4 regions of the Paenibacillus sp. VCA1 genome follow, and region 4 is predicted to be linked to each of the others. Evidence: riboswitches for the same ligand, from Rfam matches in the RefSeq annotation. Region 4 holds a riboswitch; each other region holds the start of a gene.
What was found. A riboswitch is a leader RNA that binds a small molecule or an ion and turns the genes downstream of it on or off. The one in region 4 is predicted to bind cyclic di-AMP.

Region 1 (4,212 bases), on a different contig from region 4:
CTTCCGTTGACGAAAGACGCAGCAATGACGGAGGTGCCGGCCAGTCCGAATGCGCATGCCAAACATAAGTATCCTTTTAATCGTTCCATGAATTCAATTCCTCCGGTGGTGTGGATTTGAAATGATTGTTACAATCGTATTGCAATCCACTAAAAGGGAAAAGAACCAGTTGAACTTCATTTGATACGATCCAGTGGGAGGACTTATGTGGGGAATTCATTTGAATCGGGAGAGCGAAATTCCGTTGAAACGGCAACTATATCAAAGCTTAAGCGAACGGATCATGGCCGGAATCCTTAAAGCGGGAGAATCGCTTCCTTCGACGCGGGCGTTGGCCCAAGAGCTGAACGTTTCCCGAAATACGGTTAACGAAGCGTATGATATGCTGGTTACCGAAGGGTATGCGGAAACGCGGCAGGGAGCGGCCACGCGAATCGTCGGGGGACTTGTTCTGGATAAGCAGCCCCAAAGCAAAGCCCAGCGGCAGGAAACGCCGCCGATCCCTTCATTTTTGGCGGATTTCAGGACGGGCCAGCCGGATTTGCGCCAATTTCCGCGATATGCCTGGCAGCGGTTATCGCATCAAGTTTTAGGCGAAATGTCGGTCGATCTGTTTGGATATACCGGTCCGCAGGGGTTGCCGCGGCTGCGCCGGGAGATTGCCGCCTGGCTCATGCGGAGCAAAGGGCTTGAAGTTGAAGCCGAGGATATTTTTATTACTGCAGGGGCGACGCAAGCGCTGCACTTGATCGCGGATCTTTTGTACGACAATGACAAAGAAATATTAGTTGAAGATCCATGCAACATCGAAATGATTCAGACATTCATCGGTAAAGGATACGCCGTCAAGCCGGTTCCCGTTGACGAATATGGGCTTCAAACCGATGGATTGACCGCAAAATACGGCAGTCCGGTGTACGTTACGCCTTCGCATCAATTTCCGCTGGGGGCGATTCTTCCTGCGGCAAGGCGAGCGGCGTTGATCCGTTTTGCCCGGCACAACGGCAGCTTTGTCATCGAAGATGATTATGACAGCGAATTCAGGTATGTCGGCGAGCCGGCATCGCCTCTTTATGCCATGGATCCGGATCGGGTCATCTATATCGGCACGTTCAGCAAGGTTTTGTTCCCGGCGCTTCGCATCGGTTACGTGATTTTGCCGAGGGAGCTTCAAAGTGCTTGGAGCAGGTTGCGGACGTATACGGACGTTCAAAATCCTCCTTTTGAACAAGCCGTTTTGGCACAATTTTTGCATACCCGAAAATTTGATCGCCATATCGCAAAGATGAGTAAATTGTACCGGGAACGGCGTCAGGTTCTTATGGATTCGCTTCAAGCCGGCTTCGGGGAGGGACTGCTTACATGGGGGGACGCGGCGGGACTGCATTTGGCCGTCGAATTCCCGGGGCAGACATTTGACGAACATTTTCGGCAAGAGGCCCGACGGAACCGGATCCGGGTAACTCCCGTGGAGTATCATTGCGTTCGTAAAGGAAGGCATAACAGCAAGCTGTTGTTTGGCTACGGCCATCTGGAACCGGATCAGATCCGGGAGGGAATCCTTTTGCTTCGGCGCTTTTTGCATGAAAATGGAAAATGAGCATTGATGAAGCGAGTATTAAATCCGAATCACCGTTTATCATCCAACCCTAACCCGGAAAGGATGCTATTTAGAAGCAGAGAATCGATGTTACAGCGAGAGATCCATCGAATACAGTGATTGTAAGCGATGCCACGAATGCCTTTTGCGCGTTTTCAATCCTAAATTTGCTTCTTTGCCTCTTTACAGCAAATGTCCGGAAGGAGTAAGATTTCATTCGTAATCATGAACATGTAAACCTGATTTGAAATATTCCTTAATCGCTTAATCCTGAAATTAGGAGCGGGGGAACCAACGGGATGAAGGGAGAGCGCTTCGTCCCAGGGGTGAATCACTTGATGATGCATCGATTCGAGTGTAGGGATACTTTCGGTCCCGAATCCGTCAGCTAACCTCGTAAGCGTTATGAAAGAGGATTTGTCGCGCGTTTTATGAAGCCGCGGGAAGGTCCGACTTTCCTGCGGCTTTTTTTGGTGCGCAAATTTGGCGAAATGGGTAACAATAAGGATACATCCATGATCATTCAACTTAAACAGTGGCGGTGAAATCATTTATGGCGGCATTGAAAAGGCTCCTTATCGGACGGCCACTTAAGTCCACGGAATTGGGGGAGCAAAAGCTAAACAAAAAGAAGGCCCTTGCCATACTATCTTCGGATGCGTTATCATCGGTCGCCTATGGTCCGGAGCAAATTCTGTTGGTGCTGATCACGGTTAGCTCGGCGGCATTATGGTATTCGATCCCGATCGGCATCGGGGTTCTCGTATTATTATCGGCACTCATTTTATCATACCGTCAAATCATTTTCGCTTATCCGCACGGCGGAGGAGCCTATGTCGTTTCCAAGCAAAATTTGGGACTTTACCCTGGACTGATCGCCGGCGGATCTTTGCTGGTGGATTACATTTTGACGGTGGCGGTCAGCGTGTCGGCAGGGACGGATGCCATCACGTCGGCCTTTCCGGTGCTGCATGAGTACAAGGTAGCGATCGCCGTTACGTTCGTTATCCTGATCACTCTTTTGAACCTTAGGGGCGTTACCGAGTCGGCAACCATTTTGGCGTACCCGGTCTATTTATTTGCCTTTGCGCTTTTCATTTTGATCGGCGTCGGGCTGTACAATATCGTTTCGGGCCATGTTTCGCCTCATCTTCATACGCCGATTGGCACGCCGGTGGCGGGCATCAGCCTGTTTCTGCTGCTAAAAGCTTTTGCGTCGGGAAGCTCGGCCCTGACGGGCGTTGAGGCGATATCCAACGCGATACCTAACTTCAAGCATCCCGCACCGAACAATGCCGCGAAAACGTTAATGGCGATGGGGATCCTGCTGGCTTTGCTGTTCTCGGGCATCGTGTTCCTCGCTTATTACTTGGGGATATCGCCGAATGCCAAAGAAACGGTCGTATCCCAAATTGCCGAGGAAACCTTCGGACGCAATTTTATGTATTTCTTTATTCAAGGAACGACGGCTTTGATCTTGATTCTGGCCGCGAATACGGGATATTCGGCATTCCCGCTTCTTGCCGTCAATTTGGCCAAAGATCGGTTTATCCCCAGAATGTTTACGGTAAGAGGCGACCGTCTCGGTTATTCCAACGGAATCATCATTCTCGGCCTGCTCTCGATCGTCCTGATCATCGCCTTTCATGGGCAAACGGAGCATTTGATTCCGCTTTATGCCGTAGGGGTGTTCATCCCGTTCACGCTGTCGCAGACCGGCATGATCGTAAAATGGGTGAGGGAGAAGCCGGCCGGCTGGATGACGAAGCTAACGATCAATACCATCGGCGCGCTGATCAGCTTCACGGTTTCGGTGATGTTTTTTGTAACCAAGTTCCCGCAAATTTGGCCGATTTTAATATTTTTGCCGTTGATCGTTTATCTGTTTCACCGGATCAAAAAGCATTACGAGGCGGTCGGGGAGCAGCTGCGGCTTTCCACTTGCGAACCGGCGGTACCGATCGAAGGGAACGTCGTCATTCTTCCCGTATCCGGCATCACGCATGTTGTTGAGCATTCCTTGAATTATGCGGAATCGCTGTCAGCGGACCAGATCATTGCCGTTTACATCCCTTTCGAGCGGGAAGAGGAAGTCCGGTTCGAGGAAAAATGGAGCAAGTGGCGTCCCGATGTTCGCCTGGTGACGCTGCATTCTCCTTACCGAAGCATCATCCAGCCGCTTAGCAAATTCATCGATACGGTCCATCGGAAGGCGAGCGAGTCCAATTATCAGGTGACGGTCATCATTCCCCAATTCATTCCGAAACGAAGCTGGCAGAATTTGCTGCATAACCAGACGAGTTTGATGATCCGTACCTATTTGCTGTATCGCAAGGACGTCATTGTGACAACCGTACCGTATCATCTGAAAAAATAAAGAATGAAGCGGCAGCCCAAAATATATAGAGGCATCAGTTTCAAGTTCACAAAAAAAGGATCGCGGCGAGTACACTCGTCCGCGATCCTTTTTTGTGGTGAATGGCAGCAGCTTCGTTTTGTTTTCGGCTAGGACTCCACCATCTCGCCGCCGCCCACGTGAAGAATTTGGCCCGACACGTACGAAGCGTCGTCGGAGGCTAAATACACATAGGCGGGAGCCAGCTCAAAAGGCT
Region 2 (4,212 bases), on a different contig from region 4:
TGCTTTCTGACACGAAGGGAGTTCCAGATATGAATTTATTCGACACGCATACGCATTTGGATGCGCCGCAGTTCGACGAAGACCGGGAGGAGACTATAGTTCGCGCTTATGAGGCGGGCGTTACCCGGATGATTAACGTCGGGTTTAACCGTGAAACGATCCCCTCCACGATGAAGCTTGCGGAAACGCATGATTTTATATATGCCGCCGTCGGTTGGCATCCCCAGGATGCCATCACGATGAAAGAAGGCGACCTCGAGTGGATTGCATCTTTATGCAGTCACGAGAAAGTGGTGGCCATCGGCGAAATCGGGCTTGATTATTACTGGGACACTTCGCCGAAGGACGTTCAGCATCGCGTGCTGCGCCAGCAAATCGGTTTGGCCCGGGAATTGAACATGCCGATCGTGATCCATAACCGGGACGCGCACGAGGATATCGTAAAAATTTTGCGCGAAGAGAAGGCAAGCGAAGTCGGGGGCGTCATGCACTCCTATTCCGGCAGCTGGGAGACGGCCAAACTATGCCTGAACATGGGATTCCATCTGTCCTTCGGGGGACCCATCACGTTCAAAAATGCCAGACAGCCCAAGGAAGTGCTTGCGCAGGTTCCGATGGACCGGCTGCTGATCGAAACCGACTCTCCTTACCTGACGCCACACCCTTACCGAGGAAAACGAAACGAATCTGCCCACGTTCGTCTGGTGGCCGAGGCTGCTGCCCAAATTAAGGGGGTCGAAGTGGAGGAAATTGCCCGAATTACGACCAAAAATGGGCTGGAACGATTTGGGATTAAATGAAAACGGGAGAAAAACAGCTGAAAAAACGAGCATAAGCGAAGCATTAAAGTTTTTTAACCAAAAAAACGAAGAATATTACAATTTTTTAACCATATATTCAAATAAACGTTGTTGATTCCCGCTTTACAACATGCATCAAAACAGGATATCATCTTGTCAGTGAACTTGAGCTGCTGTAAGCCATTTCCTTTTTCGGTTATGCGGCGGCTTCCGTGAATCAATCACGCTGAATCTTTCGTTTTGCGAAAGAGCGGGGGAACCGATACATGGAGAGCGTTGCGGTCGCAGCCGCATCGATCTCAGGATGTATTTGATTTCTTTACAGGGTCTCAGGGGTGAATTCGGCGCAGTCCGCCATGAGCGGGCAAGCGTTGATCGGGCGGCTCTCTTTCGCCCAAACCCGACAGCTAACTCCGTAAGCGTCATAAAGAGAGGGTTTCGTGCATTTACTTTTCCGTCATTCAGACATCCAGGGAAGCCACGAAAGAGTCCTCATAAGCTCTTGGCAGGCTTCCTTTGTTTTTGAATAATGGAGAAGGCGTCGTCATACTGTTGTATAACAGGAGGCGACAAATCATGAAAAATCGATCGGTTCATGGTGCAAGAGCGCATGCTCCTTGTGCGGTCTTGTAAAAAATCAAGTATAGCCCGCGTCAAATCATTCATGCGTAACTCTAATGGCGAGGCTATGAAGGAGGATCGAGAAAATGGGCGTTTTAGGGCAAGAAGAGACCCATGATTCAAAAATCTCCAGCATGTCTTACGCATTGCGATGGAAGCATGAGAATTTGCGCCAAATCTCTACTGCAGCTATCGTTACAATCGCACTTACCATCATGATTTTGCTGCTGGTCAACTCATCCACGCGCAAACAGGTATACCTGGTGGTAGACGGTCAAGTCAAGAAGATTGAGACTAACAAGTCCGTTTTACAAGAAATGCTGGATGAGCAGGCAATCAGCCTTAAACCGGAGGATCAGGTTTCCATACCGCTGAGCAGTTCGCTTCAGGATGGAGACAAAGTGGTGATCGACCGCGCCGCTCCCGTGCAGGTGACGGTGGATGGGGCAACGAAAAAGTTGTACACCACAAAAGACACGGTTGGCGACGTGCTGAAGGAGTTCGGCGTATCGCTCAAAGAGGACGATAAAGTCACTCCGGCTCTGACCGAGCAGGTGACGGAACAGACCGATATTCGTATCGTGCGCGTCAACAAGCAAGTCGTGGATCGCCATGAAAACTTGCCTTTCCGCGTCATCAAAACGGCCGATCCCAGCCTGACCGTAGGCGATAACCGCGTCATTCAGCAGGGAAAGCCGGGCGTGATGGTGCAGCATATCGAAAAGGTCTACCATGACGGCCAAATGGTGTCCATGCGCATGATCGGCAAAGAAGTGCAGACGAAAACGTTGGATAAAGTCATCGCCGTAGGAACGAAGAAAAAACCGGCTCCGCCAGCCGTTCAGACAGCGGCCGCCAAGTCTTCATCTACCGTCAAGTCTTCATCTACCGTCAAAGCTTCGTCAGCCGCCAAAACGAAAAAAACAGTCAGCAGCAATAACCGCATAAGCAAAGCCGGTGTTGATTTCTCATATAAAAAATTAATTCATGTTTCCATGACGGCATATTCCGCAGGCGAGCCGGGAATCGGCACGCGTACCGCGACGGGAACGCGCGTGGCGGAAGGGCGCACCATTGCCGTGGATCCTAGCGTGATTCCGCTCGGATGGTGGGTATACATCGAGGGGATCGGCTTCCGCCGTGCCGAAGACACGGGCGGGGCCATCAAAGGCAACAAGATCGACATTTATTACGACTCCGTGAAGCGGGCCAACAATTTCGGCCGGAAATCCGGGCTCAAAGTGTACGTGATCGGTCCGGTGAAGCCGCAAGTGAATTAATTTCGTTTTACAATGTCATTCTAATGTTATAGTATTATGATCATGAAAATGTCATGCTAAAGAAGAGGAGCATTCCTCTTCTTTTTGTTGTTTGGATGTCCGAAAAACGCCTGACGCATGAACGGACGAGCTTTTGGGAAAGGAAGAAGCAGGCCATGATCAAAGAAGTCATAGTCGTGGAAGGCCGGGACGATACCGTAGCCGTAAAGCGGGCGGTGGAGGCTGACACCATCGAAACCGGAGGGTCGGCGATCAACAGCCGCATACTGAAGCGGATCGCTTTGGCTCAGGAACGCAGGGGAGTCATCGTCTTGACCGACCCGGACCACGCCGGGGAACGGATTCGGAAAATTATCGCCAATAAGGTGCCCGGCTGCAAGCATGCCTTCATTCCGGAGGAGGACGCTACGCGGAAAGGGGACATCGGCGTGGAGAACGCTTCGCCCGAAGCGATCCGCAAGGCGCTGTCGCGCGTGCATACGTCTTACGAAGGGGCCGAAAGCCTGATCGGCATGGAGGACCTTATGGAGGCAGGCTTGTTGGTGCACCCGGATGCGGCCCACAGACGCATGGTAATGGGGAACCTGCTTGGCATCGGATATTGCAACGGCAAACAGTTCCATAAGCGGCTGGCCGTATTTCAAATCACGCGCGAGGAATTTGCCGATGCGTTAGCCCAATTGGAACAGGAAGGGGAAAGTTGACATGCATCGAATGGACGACATTGCTTCGCCAAGGCGAACGAAAGAAATTATTCAGCGTCACGGGTTTTCGTTCAAAAAAAGCCTGGGGCAAAATTTTCTGATTGATCAAAACATTTTGGGCAAAATCGTGGAGGCGGCGGGGCTTGATTCCACGAAAGGGGCTTTGGAAATCGGCCCGGGCATCGGGGCCCTAACCGAGAAGCTGGCCCAAGAGGCCGGGGCGGTTACCGCGGTCGAAATCGACCAAAGGCTCATTCCGATTCTTCAGGAGGTATTGGAGCCGTATCCGCATGTGCGCATTCATCATGGCGACGTCCTGAAGACGGATCTTGATGCGCTTTTTGCGGAGGATTTTGCGAATGTGTCCAAGGTGAGCGTCGTTGCAAACTTGCCTTATTACGTCACGACGCCGATTTTAATGAAGCTGCTGGAAGAGAAGCTGCCGCTGGAAAATATCGTGGTCATGATCCAGAAGGAGGTCGCCGAACGGATGGCGGCTTCGCCGGGCACGAAGGACTACGGAAGCCTCAGCATCGCCGTACAGTATTACAGCGAGCCGGAATTGGTATGCATCGTGCCGAAGACGGTGTTTATCCCGCAGCCGAACGTGGAGTCTGCCGTCATCCGTCTCAAAGTGCGTGAGCAGCCCCCGGTTGAGGTGGACGACGAGAAGTTCTTTTTCCAGGTCGTGCATGCTTCGTTTGCCCAACGCCGGAAAACGATCGCCAACAATCTCAAAACGCGATTTTTTCCCAAAGAGGGCCGTGAGCAGCTGGAGAGTTTGCTTCATGCTGCAGGCATTGAGCC
Region 3 (4,212 bases), on a different contig from region 4:
GAAAAAACAGCTGCCACTCGCGCATGCATGCCGTTACCGCCGCGAAAATGGGCTGCTCGTTCTCCCGGATATACGCGGTCAGGTGGCTGTGCGAGACGGCCATCAGCTCGGGAATGGCGTTGTCGATGCGCAGCTTCTCCATGAATTCCCGGATTTCGGCCAAAAAACGGGGTCCGATGTTCAGCGCCGGGAAAGTTTCAGCCAAAATCGGAATAAGCAGGCCGGACATGCGGCTCTCTTCATCGTCTCCGCTTCCGGTTCCACCAGATTCTTCGTTCAGATGAGCAGAGCCGTCTTTGTCATGATATTGGCTTAAACTGAACATGGATTGCAAAAAATAAACCTCTTCGCGGGGCATGGCGATGCCATACGTCTCCTCAAGTTTTTCCGACAGCTTCAAGACCGGATCAAAAAACGGATGCCGCTCCCACGCATAACCGCCGATTCGAAGCTCGACCCGATGCCCCTGCTTGACCCTTTCGAGCACGATTGCGATCAGAAACGACAGGCTGCGCCTGGAATTCAAAAAATAAATCATGCCGTTTTCCCGCTCGAATTCCGACACCCAGCCGTCGAGCCGTTCGAAATCGGCATTTGAAAAAGGCCATCCGGTGTAAGGATAAGCCTCGATAAACAGTTTCCATAAAAAATAGCGCACGTGGATTTCGTTCCCTTTCAGCGCCGGCGCGGAATACGTCATCCGAAGCTGGAACGGGCGCAGCTCCTCCCGGTTCAGATGGACGATCCACTTTTTGAACGAAGAAAAGCTCATAAAAAGCGCTTCCGCGACCTCCTCCGCGGAGGTTTTGCCGTCATGCTCGAACAACAGCTGCATCAAGCGAAAATAAGGCGTTTCCCGAAGCAGCGGTTCCAAAACTTCCTGGATGCTCGTGCCGTGCCGGTCCCGGCGGAACATGATGCCTTTTCCTCTGGACACCTCGATCCGCATGGACGGAGGCAGCAGGGAAACGGCTTCCTCGACGATTTTCCGGACGGATTTGCCGGATACGCCCAGCACGCTTTCCACCTCGGCGAACGTAAACCACCGCTCCTCCCGGTCCAGCAGCTTCAGCAGCGATTTCAGCTGCATATATTCTTTATTCATATCATCACCCTTACCCGATGCTTACCGCCGATCATGCGTACCTTTTCATTGTTGCCGCCCAAGGCGGATTTCAGCCCGAATGCTGCTGTTCCAACCGGAAAAGCTGCTGATCGATCAAAAAATTAAGCAAAATGCGGTTAAACTCCAGCGGCTGGCACAAATGGCTCGGATAAATCGCGTCTTCAATGACCGCTTTCTGGGCGCACGCGAACCATTCCACCGCTTTGTTCATCTGGTTGACGAACCATTCGCTTTGCCTGCCGGCCACGCATAAAACCGGCATCCGCAGCCGGGACAACCCGGAGTTGAAATCGGTCCGAAGCAAAGCCATCCGCTGTTTAACCGACTCGGTCGGCCGTTTATGAAACAGCTCGTTCCTCAATATGCTGTAGGCCGGAATCCACCGGTGATACGTTACGCGCAGCGACCGGAGAAAAAATTCGGCTGGTAGATAGTAGGAAATCCAACTGCAGGCCTCCAGCAGCTTCCAGATGCCGTTTTTTGTGCCGAAGGGTCCGCAAGGGCCGTAAAAATAACTGTCGACAAGCACCAGCGCGTTGACGCTGTCCGGGTAGGCTTCCGCAAACTTTTGCACAAGCAGGCTCCCGCTCGAGCACCCGACAAGCGTCACTTTCGGAAGATTCAGCTTATCCAGCAGCTCCTTCAAATCCCTGCATTGGGTGGCGACGATGTCCTCGACTTCAACATTTAATTTGCCCGAATTGCCGTAGCCCCTCAAATCAAGCACGATCACTTTCGCTCTTTTGCTGAAATATTCCACCTGCGGTTCGAACATATGATGGGATGAAAGATGTCCGTGGATAAAAACGATCGGCACGCCGCTGCCATGCGTCTCGTAATAAAGCGATGTTCCGTTCACTTGTATGTTAGGCAACTTTCTTCTCCTCTCCGCGATCCGTTGTCTGACGATATCCTTCTCTATTCCAAACGAAATCTCGTTAAAAATCGGCAAAACAAAAAAGCATGGAAAAGAGGAACCCTCTTTCCATGCTTCTTCAAGCAAGGCAAATAAACCTTGCTGCGCATGTATAAAAGCAGCCTCTCTTCTAACGCTTACGAGGTTAGCTGTCGGATTCGGACCCAAGAGTAGCCCTACTCGAATGCGATTTCGAGATTCACCCCATGTGACGAATGGCTGATCATCACGGCCGGTTCCCCCGTTTTCCGCCGGAACGGAAATTCAGCGAATCAATAGACGTTCATTCGATTTTACGCACAGAAAAACACAGAGCAGGTACCCTGTGTTTGTTGTCAACTCACAGTTTCACTCCTCTCTCATAGCGACGCTTACGAGGTTAGCTGTCGGATTCGGGCCGTGAGAGTTGCCCTACGGATTTGGAAGTCTTTCCATCCGATTCACCCCAAGCATCCGGCTTCATCCCTTCATAAAGGATTGCATGCCGATGCCGATATGGTTCCCCCGCTTTTCGTGATTGAAAATTCAGCGTGATTCATCCATGAACCAAAGATATTACATAATGAATTGAATATACGCCTGAGCCGGCGAACTGTAAAGGTTGGTTACAATAGAATTCATGGCCTTTTTTATAGGTTTCGCTGGTTTCCGACCGCTATTCCTGCGTAATCATTCATTTACAACCGATAGCTTCCGTTTGCTTGATTTATAATTCGTTCATCTTTGTAATAACCAAAGCGCCCTTCCGATATTGGATATAGAACCTGGCGTGGAAAATGAATACCTCCCCATCAGCCATTTAAGAACTCCTTCGTACCAATGAGAACTATTCAAAGCCTTTGAACCGCTGCTACGATAAATGATGTCAACAGGCATGTTCATCCAATGGATCGCAGGGAGGTGAATGATTGAAAAACAATTCAAGAGGACATCGCGGATTTATCCATGAAGTCGTCAAAAACCGTTATCTGTATCTGCTTGCGCTTCCCGGCATGCTGTTCCTGCTTGTCTTTGCGTATACGCCGATGCTGGGACATTTGCTTGCCTTTCAGAATTACCGGCTTTCAGACGGTCTATTTGGAAGTCGATGGGTGGGATGGAGAAACTTCGAGTTTTTCTTTTCGACCAATGACTGGCTGCGCGTCACATGGAACACCGTATTTTTGAACGGGCTGTTTCTGGTGTTCGGTTTGGGGACGGCCGTCGTGCTCGCGGTGCTGCTTAATGAAGTCACGGTCAAATGGTTCAAAAAAACGGCACAGTCATTCGTATTTTTGCCATACTTCATCTCTTGGCTGGTCGTTAGCATGATGGTGCAGACGATGTTCAGCTCATCCGAAGGGATGGTGAATCAGGCATTGAACGCTCTCGGATTGAAAGGGGTGGATTGGTATCTGACGCCAGGCGTATGGCCCTATATTTTGACGTTCGTTTACGTGTGGAAAATAGCCGGCTACAATTCGATCATCTTCCTTGCTTCGATCACGGGCATTTCTTCCGAGTATTATGAAAGCGCCAAACTGGAAGGGGCAAGCCGCTTTCAGCAAATCCTTTACATTACGCTTCCACTATTGCGTCCCATTATCATCATCATGCTGCTTCTCGGGATCGGACGGATATTTTATGGAGACTTCGGCATGATCTATGCCCTGATCGGCGATGTTGGCGTCTTGTTCCCCACTACGGATGTGATCGATACGTATGCATACCGCGCACTGCGGCAGATGGGCAACTTCAGCATGTCCTCCGCCATTGTTCTTTACCAGTCGTTTATGGGGCTCATCGCCGTTACGTTCTTCAATTGGCTGGCGCGTAAGATCGACCCGGACTCTAGATTGTTTTAAGGTGTGATAGAAATGCGAGAACGATTGTTTCTAGGTTTTGTGTATGTGCTGTTAAGCGGGTTTGCCCTGATTTGTTTCATCCCGTTTTGGATCGTATTGGTGAACTCCTTTGCCAATGAAACGTTCATTCAAACCTCCGGATATCAGCTGTTTCCGACTTCTTTTAGCTTGAATGCCTACAAGATGCTCTTGTCGGGAGATCAGGTATTCCGAAGTTATGGCGTTACCTTGTTCGTTACGTTGACGGGAACGGTGCTTGGCGTTATTATTACGGCGTCCTATGCGTATGTTCTCAGCCACCCGAAGGTGAAATATCGGCATATCCT
Region 4 (4,212 bases):
TCCCTGTTTTGCAGGGATTTTTTGTTTTGTTTCGGTTTTTTTACGTCGTCACGATGCGTTCAGGATTTTGCAAAAACTGTAGTTTTTTGCGGGCTCCGCTTCAAAATAATGAGACATAGGCTTCGGCCATGTTCATTAAAATGCTGCGCTCCACCTGTTCGCCCGCAGCTCCCAGACCTCGGCCGCTCGTGCCCGAAAGTCCTTGAAGGGCGTCGCACAACAGATGGAGCCTTGCCAGATGGAATGGGCGCAGATTTGAAATCAAGCCGGTTTCGATGCTCGAAACGCTTTTGAAATTCCTATGCAACACCTGTTCGAACCATGAAGCCCACGCGGTCCAATCTACCGGCCGGTTCCTTTCGTTGAAGTACATTTCCCCCCAGCCGCAGCCTCCGCTTGTCACAATCCGCATCAATACCCTGTAATGATCACCGAAACCGCAAAAGGTACCCGCGTTCTCTTTTGTTAGATGAATTACGAACAACTCAATGGCATGCAGGCGAATCGTCCCCTGGGCAGCCAGTGGCTCCGTGTCGGATTCGGTATGAAGCATAGATTTCTCTCCTTTTGTCGCTTACGGAGTTAGCTGCCGGATTCGGGCCAGGAGAAGCCCTACGCAGGTTGCCCTGCGATTCACCCCGCGGCCTTGGCGGCCGGATGGTTCCCCCGTTTCCCGGGTAGCGGGAATTCAGCGCGTGATTGTTTAAAGGTACTAGGATTTCAGATTTTTACCTCCTTGGATTTTTGCAAACTCCTCAAGTAATTGGCATTTATAATAACGGACGGCAGAGCGTTTGTAAAATGAAATGTAAATCGTGAAAGGCCGGGCTTTGCCGAAATCGGACCGTGTCGATGGCAATCTGGCGATGACGGCTGTTTTTCTCCCGTTTTCTCATTTTGCCACGGTTCTTCGTCTGTTTGCGAAAATAGCTTGCGTACATAATAAGCCGGAAAAGGCAGGCCGCTTCATCAAACGTCAAAAACAAGAAAATAGAGAGCATGCGAGAGTTTAACGGAGATAAATGCTTTTGTAAGCGATAACCTGCTCATTAAGGCCGCCATTTTACGTGAATAGCGATTTCGCGCTGCCTTTACATGCCGATACGCGCAGGTGTATGATTCAAATCGTAATTCAACATGTTTCCATTTTTTGAATCGCTGAGTTTCCGTTCGTTTAGGAACGGGAATCGGGGGAACCAATCGCGCGCTCCCGTCGTCCGGTGTGAGAGTCGGACGGCAGGCAGGCCGCAGGGGTGAATCCCGTGACCGGATGCCATGGATCCGCCATCACGGGTAGAGCGACTCTCACCGCTCGAATCCGTCAGCTAACCTCGTAAGCGTCGTTTGGGAGAGGAATGATGAAACTTGTGATCGATGCAGATCGACCGCAGGGGACCTAATGACCTCTGTGGTTTTTTGTTGCCAAAATACGAAAAATAAGCAGCTTATAAAAAATGAAACGTCTTTAACGCTGAATTCCGGCTTCGGCCGGAAGCGGGGGAACCAACGCGCCGTATGCATCCAATTTGCCGATGGCGCCGGGGTGAATCCCTATGTCCGAAACGGACGAGGGAAGGGCGACTCTCACGCCCTAATCCGTCAGCTAACCTCGTAAGCGTATAGGGAGAGGCCCCATTTGTCGTGAGCATATATTCATGGCTTTCTTTGGTCATGGATTTTTGAAGCCGCGGGAAAGATCCTCTTTCCTGCGGCTTTTTCCATTCTATCGGAACGTAAAAACCGCTGAATCGCCGTTTCTGTTATTGCAAGAAGTATTCATTCGAATCCGATTCTTCGAAAAAAGGAGGCGAAAGCCGTGGAAGAAGAGCTCATCGTTGTGACGGCTCCGAACGAAGCAGGGCGCAATTTTATCAAGCTTCTGATGTATCTCAAGCGGCCTTTCGCCGCGCTGACGAACAATGCGAAAGAAGAACGGGAGCTGAGGAAGCTGGGAGTGCCCAAAATCATCCGCCTTCACACCAACAACACGGATGAGTGGGTTGTTCCCGAAGGGCGGATCGGCCGGATTTTCATATTCGAGAACAGCTTGAATCTAACGTGCCGATACCTGCAAATTTGCCGTCCCTGGACGCCGTGTTCCATCTACGTGATCACCCAGGCCCATCATTCGCCGGGCATTTACCGGGGGCTTGGGGCGGACCATGTCATTCATACGCTAAACGGCGAGGTCGGCTTTTTGCTGAAGTAACGGTTAGGATGATTGAAACATGATGCGGAAGGCTGAAGCAAGAAATGTCCGGAGCTTGCAAAAGGCAGGCAGCCGGGCAGAAAAAGGAGAGAGTTTGATCCATGATGGACCTTTTCATGATATTGACGCTGGCGGGCGTGTTCGGAATATTTTTGCTGTTTCTGATGTGGTGCGGCCATATCGTGGACGGGGGAGGAGACGGCAAATGATTGTGGTAATGGTGCTGACGGCGTTTGTGTTCATCTACCTGGTGTATGCCCTGATCCATCCGGAACGGTTTTAAAAAAAGGCTGTGCGGGTAAGGCGAAGCCGCCTTCATCCCGCGTTTGAAGAGGAGGAAGCGAATTTGGATATGTTGCAGATTGGCATCGTGATCGTGGTGCTGCTGCTATTGGTTAAACCGGTCGGCAGTTACATCTACCACGTTTTTTCTAATGAACCGAATCGGACGGACCGGATGTTCGGTCCCGTGGAAAAGCTTTTTTACGCCATCATCGGCCTTCGGAAGCGCTCGGGAATGAGCTGGAAAACATACGCCCTGAGCATGATCGCAACTAACATCGTGTTGGTGGCCGTAAGTTACGCGGTGCTGAGACTGATGGGCGGGCTGCCGGTCAACCCGAACGGGACGGGAAACATGGACGCCAGCTTGTCCTTCAATACCGTCATCAGTTTCATGACCAATACGAACCTGCAGCATTACAGCGGCGAAAGCGGCATGTCGTATTTGGGGCAGATGATCGTTATCACGATGATGATGTTTACTTCGGCCGCATCCGGCTTGGCCGTGGCGATCGCTTTTATTCGGGGCATCACGCGCCGCGAAGGCGGGCTGGGCAACTTTTTCGAGGATTTCATCAAGGCGCATGTCCGGGTGTTCCTGCCGCTGGCCTTGATCGTCACCCTGGTGCTTGTGGGGTTGAAGGTGCCCCAAACGCTTGATCCGACAGTGACCGTCCATACTTTAAGCGGAGCGGTGCAGCATATTGCGATGGGGCCGGTGGCCTCCTTGGAGTCGATCAAACATCTGGGGACGAACGGGGGCGGTTTTTTCGGAGCGAACTCGTCGCATCCGTTTGAAAATCCGAGTCCGCTCACGAATGTCATTGAAATTTTGAGCATGTGGACGATTTCGGCCGCATTGCCGTACACGTTCGGGCGTTTCGCCAACAACCGCAAGCAGGGCTGGATCATCTTTTCGGCCATGATGGTGCTGTTCCTGGCGTTCCTGTCCCTGACGTACGTATCGGAAAAAAGCGGCAACCCGCTGATCAATCAGTTGGGTATCGATGCCTCGCAGGGCAGCATGGAAGGAAAAGAGGTTCGTTTCGGCGTGGCGCAATCCGCCTTGTTCACGGCCGTGACGACCGCGGCGACCACCGGTTCGGTCAACAACATGCATGATACGCTGACCCCGCTCGGCGGACTGGCTCCGCTGGCGGAGATGATGCTGAACGTCGTCTTCGGCGGCAAAGGCGTCGGTCTTGTCAACATGCTGATGTACGCGATATTGGGCGTTTTCATTTGCGGCCTGATGGTCGGGCGGACGCCGGAGTTTCTTGGGAAAAAAATCGAAAGCCGGGAAATGAAGCTGATCGCCGTCGCGATCCTGGCGCATCCGCTGATCATTCTGGCGCCGACGGCGATTTCGTTTATGACGCATCTCGGCACGGACGCCTTGTCCAATCCGCTGTATCACGGGCTCAGCCAATCGCTGTACGAATATACGTCATCCGCGGCGAACAACGGCTCCGGCTTTGAAGGGCTGGGGGATAACACGGTGTTCTGGAACGTCAGCACGGGGCTCGTCATGCTTCTGGGACGGTATGTATCCATCATCGCGCTGCTGGCGGTGGCGGGCTCGCTGTCCGGCAAGAAGCTCGTTCCCGAATCGATCGGCACCTTCCGGACGGACACGAAGCTGTTTGCCGGCATTTTGGTCGGAACGGTGCTCCTGATCGGGGCGCTGACTTTCCTGCCTGTGCTGGTGCTGGGGCCGATCG

Region 1: linked by a shared signal. The riboswitch ahead of RJP21_RS26480 (APC family permease) and the one ahead of RJP21_RS21145 (hypothetical protein) in region 4 are both predicted to bind cyclic di-AMP.
Region 2: linked by a shared signal. The riboswitch ahead of RJP21_RS28895 (resuscitation-promoting factor) and the one ahead of RJP21_RS21145 (hypothetical protein) in region 4 are both predicted to bind cyclic di-AMP.
Region 3: linked by a shared signal. The riboswitch ahead of RJP21_RS22135 (alpha/beta fold hydrolase) and the one ahead of RJP21_RS21145 (hypothetical protein) in region 4 are both predicted to bind cyclic di-AMP.

Annotation. Positions count from the first base shown of each region.
Region 1 is NZ_JAVLSX010000015.1:34,750-38,961, forward strand. Features, by position in the region: gene RJP21_RS26470 (DMT family transporter) at 1-89, opposite strand, end outside; gene pdxR (MocR-like pyridoxine biosynthesis transcription factor PdxR) at 245-1,600, shown strand; cyclic di-AMP (ydaO/yuaA leader) riboswitch at 1,852-2,019, shown strand; gene RJP21_RS26480 (APC family permease) at 2,154-3,977, shown strand; gene RJP21_RS26485 (SDR family oxidoreductase) at 4,106-4,212, opposite strand, start outside.
Region 2 is NZ_JAVLSX010000021.1:11,981-16,192, forward strand. Features, by position in the region: gene RJP21_RS28890 (TatD family hydrolase) at 30-800, shown strand; cyclic di-AMP (ydaO/yuaA leader) riboswitch at 1,015-1,237, shown strand; gene RJP21_RS28895 (resuscitation-promoting factor) at 1,508-2,701, shown strand; gene rnmV (ribonuclease M5) at 2,857-3,405, shown strand; gene rsmA (16S rRNA (adenine(1518)-N(6)/adenine(1519)-N(6))-dimethyltransferase RsmA) at 3,407-4,212, shown strand, end outside.
Region 3 is NZ_JAVLSX010000010.1:102,962-107,173, forward strand. Features, by position in the region: gene RJP21_RS22130 (AcpB/EbpR/MafR family transcriptional regulator) at 1-1,105, opposite strand, end outside; gene RJP21_RS22135 (alpha/beta fold hydrolase) at 1,176-2,000, opposite strand; cyclic di-AMP (ydaO/yuaA leader) riboswitch at 2,161-2,322, opposite strand; cyclic di-AMP (ydaO/yuaA leader) riboswitch at 2,396-2,583, opposite strand; gene RJP21_RS22140 (ABC transporter permease subunit) at 3,035-3,886, shown strand; gene RJP21_RS22145 (carbohydrate ABC transporter permease) at 3,899-4,212, shown strand, end outside.
Region 4 is NZ_JAVLSX010000009.1:212,160-216,371, forward strand. Features, by position in the region: gene RJP21_RS21140 (hypothetical protein) at 101-553, opposite strand; cyclic di-AMP (ydaO/yuaA leader) riboswitch at 557-704, opposite strand; cyclic di-AMP (ydaO/yuaA leader) riboswitch at 1,147-1,356, shown strand; cyclic di-AMP (ydaO/yuaA leader) riboswitch at 1,460-1,632, shown strand; gene RJP21_RS21145 (hypothetical protein) at 1,817-2,209, shown strand; gene kdpF (K(+)-transporting ATPase subunit F) at 2,427-2,492, shown strand; gene kdpA (potassium-transporting ATPase subunit KdpA) at 2,556-4,212, shown strand, end outside.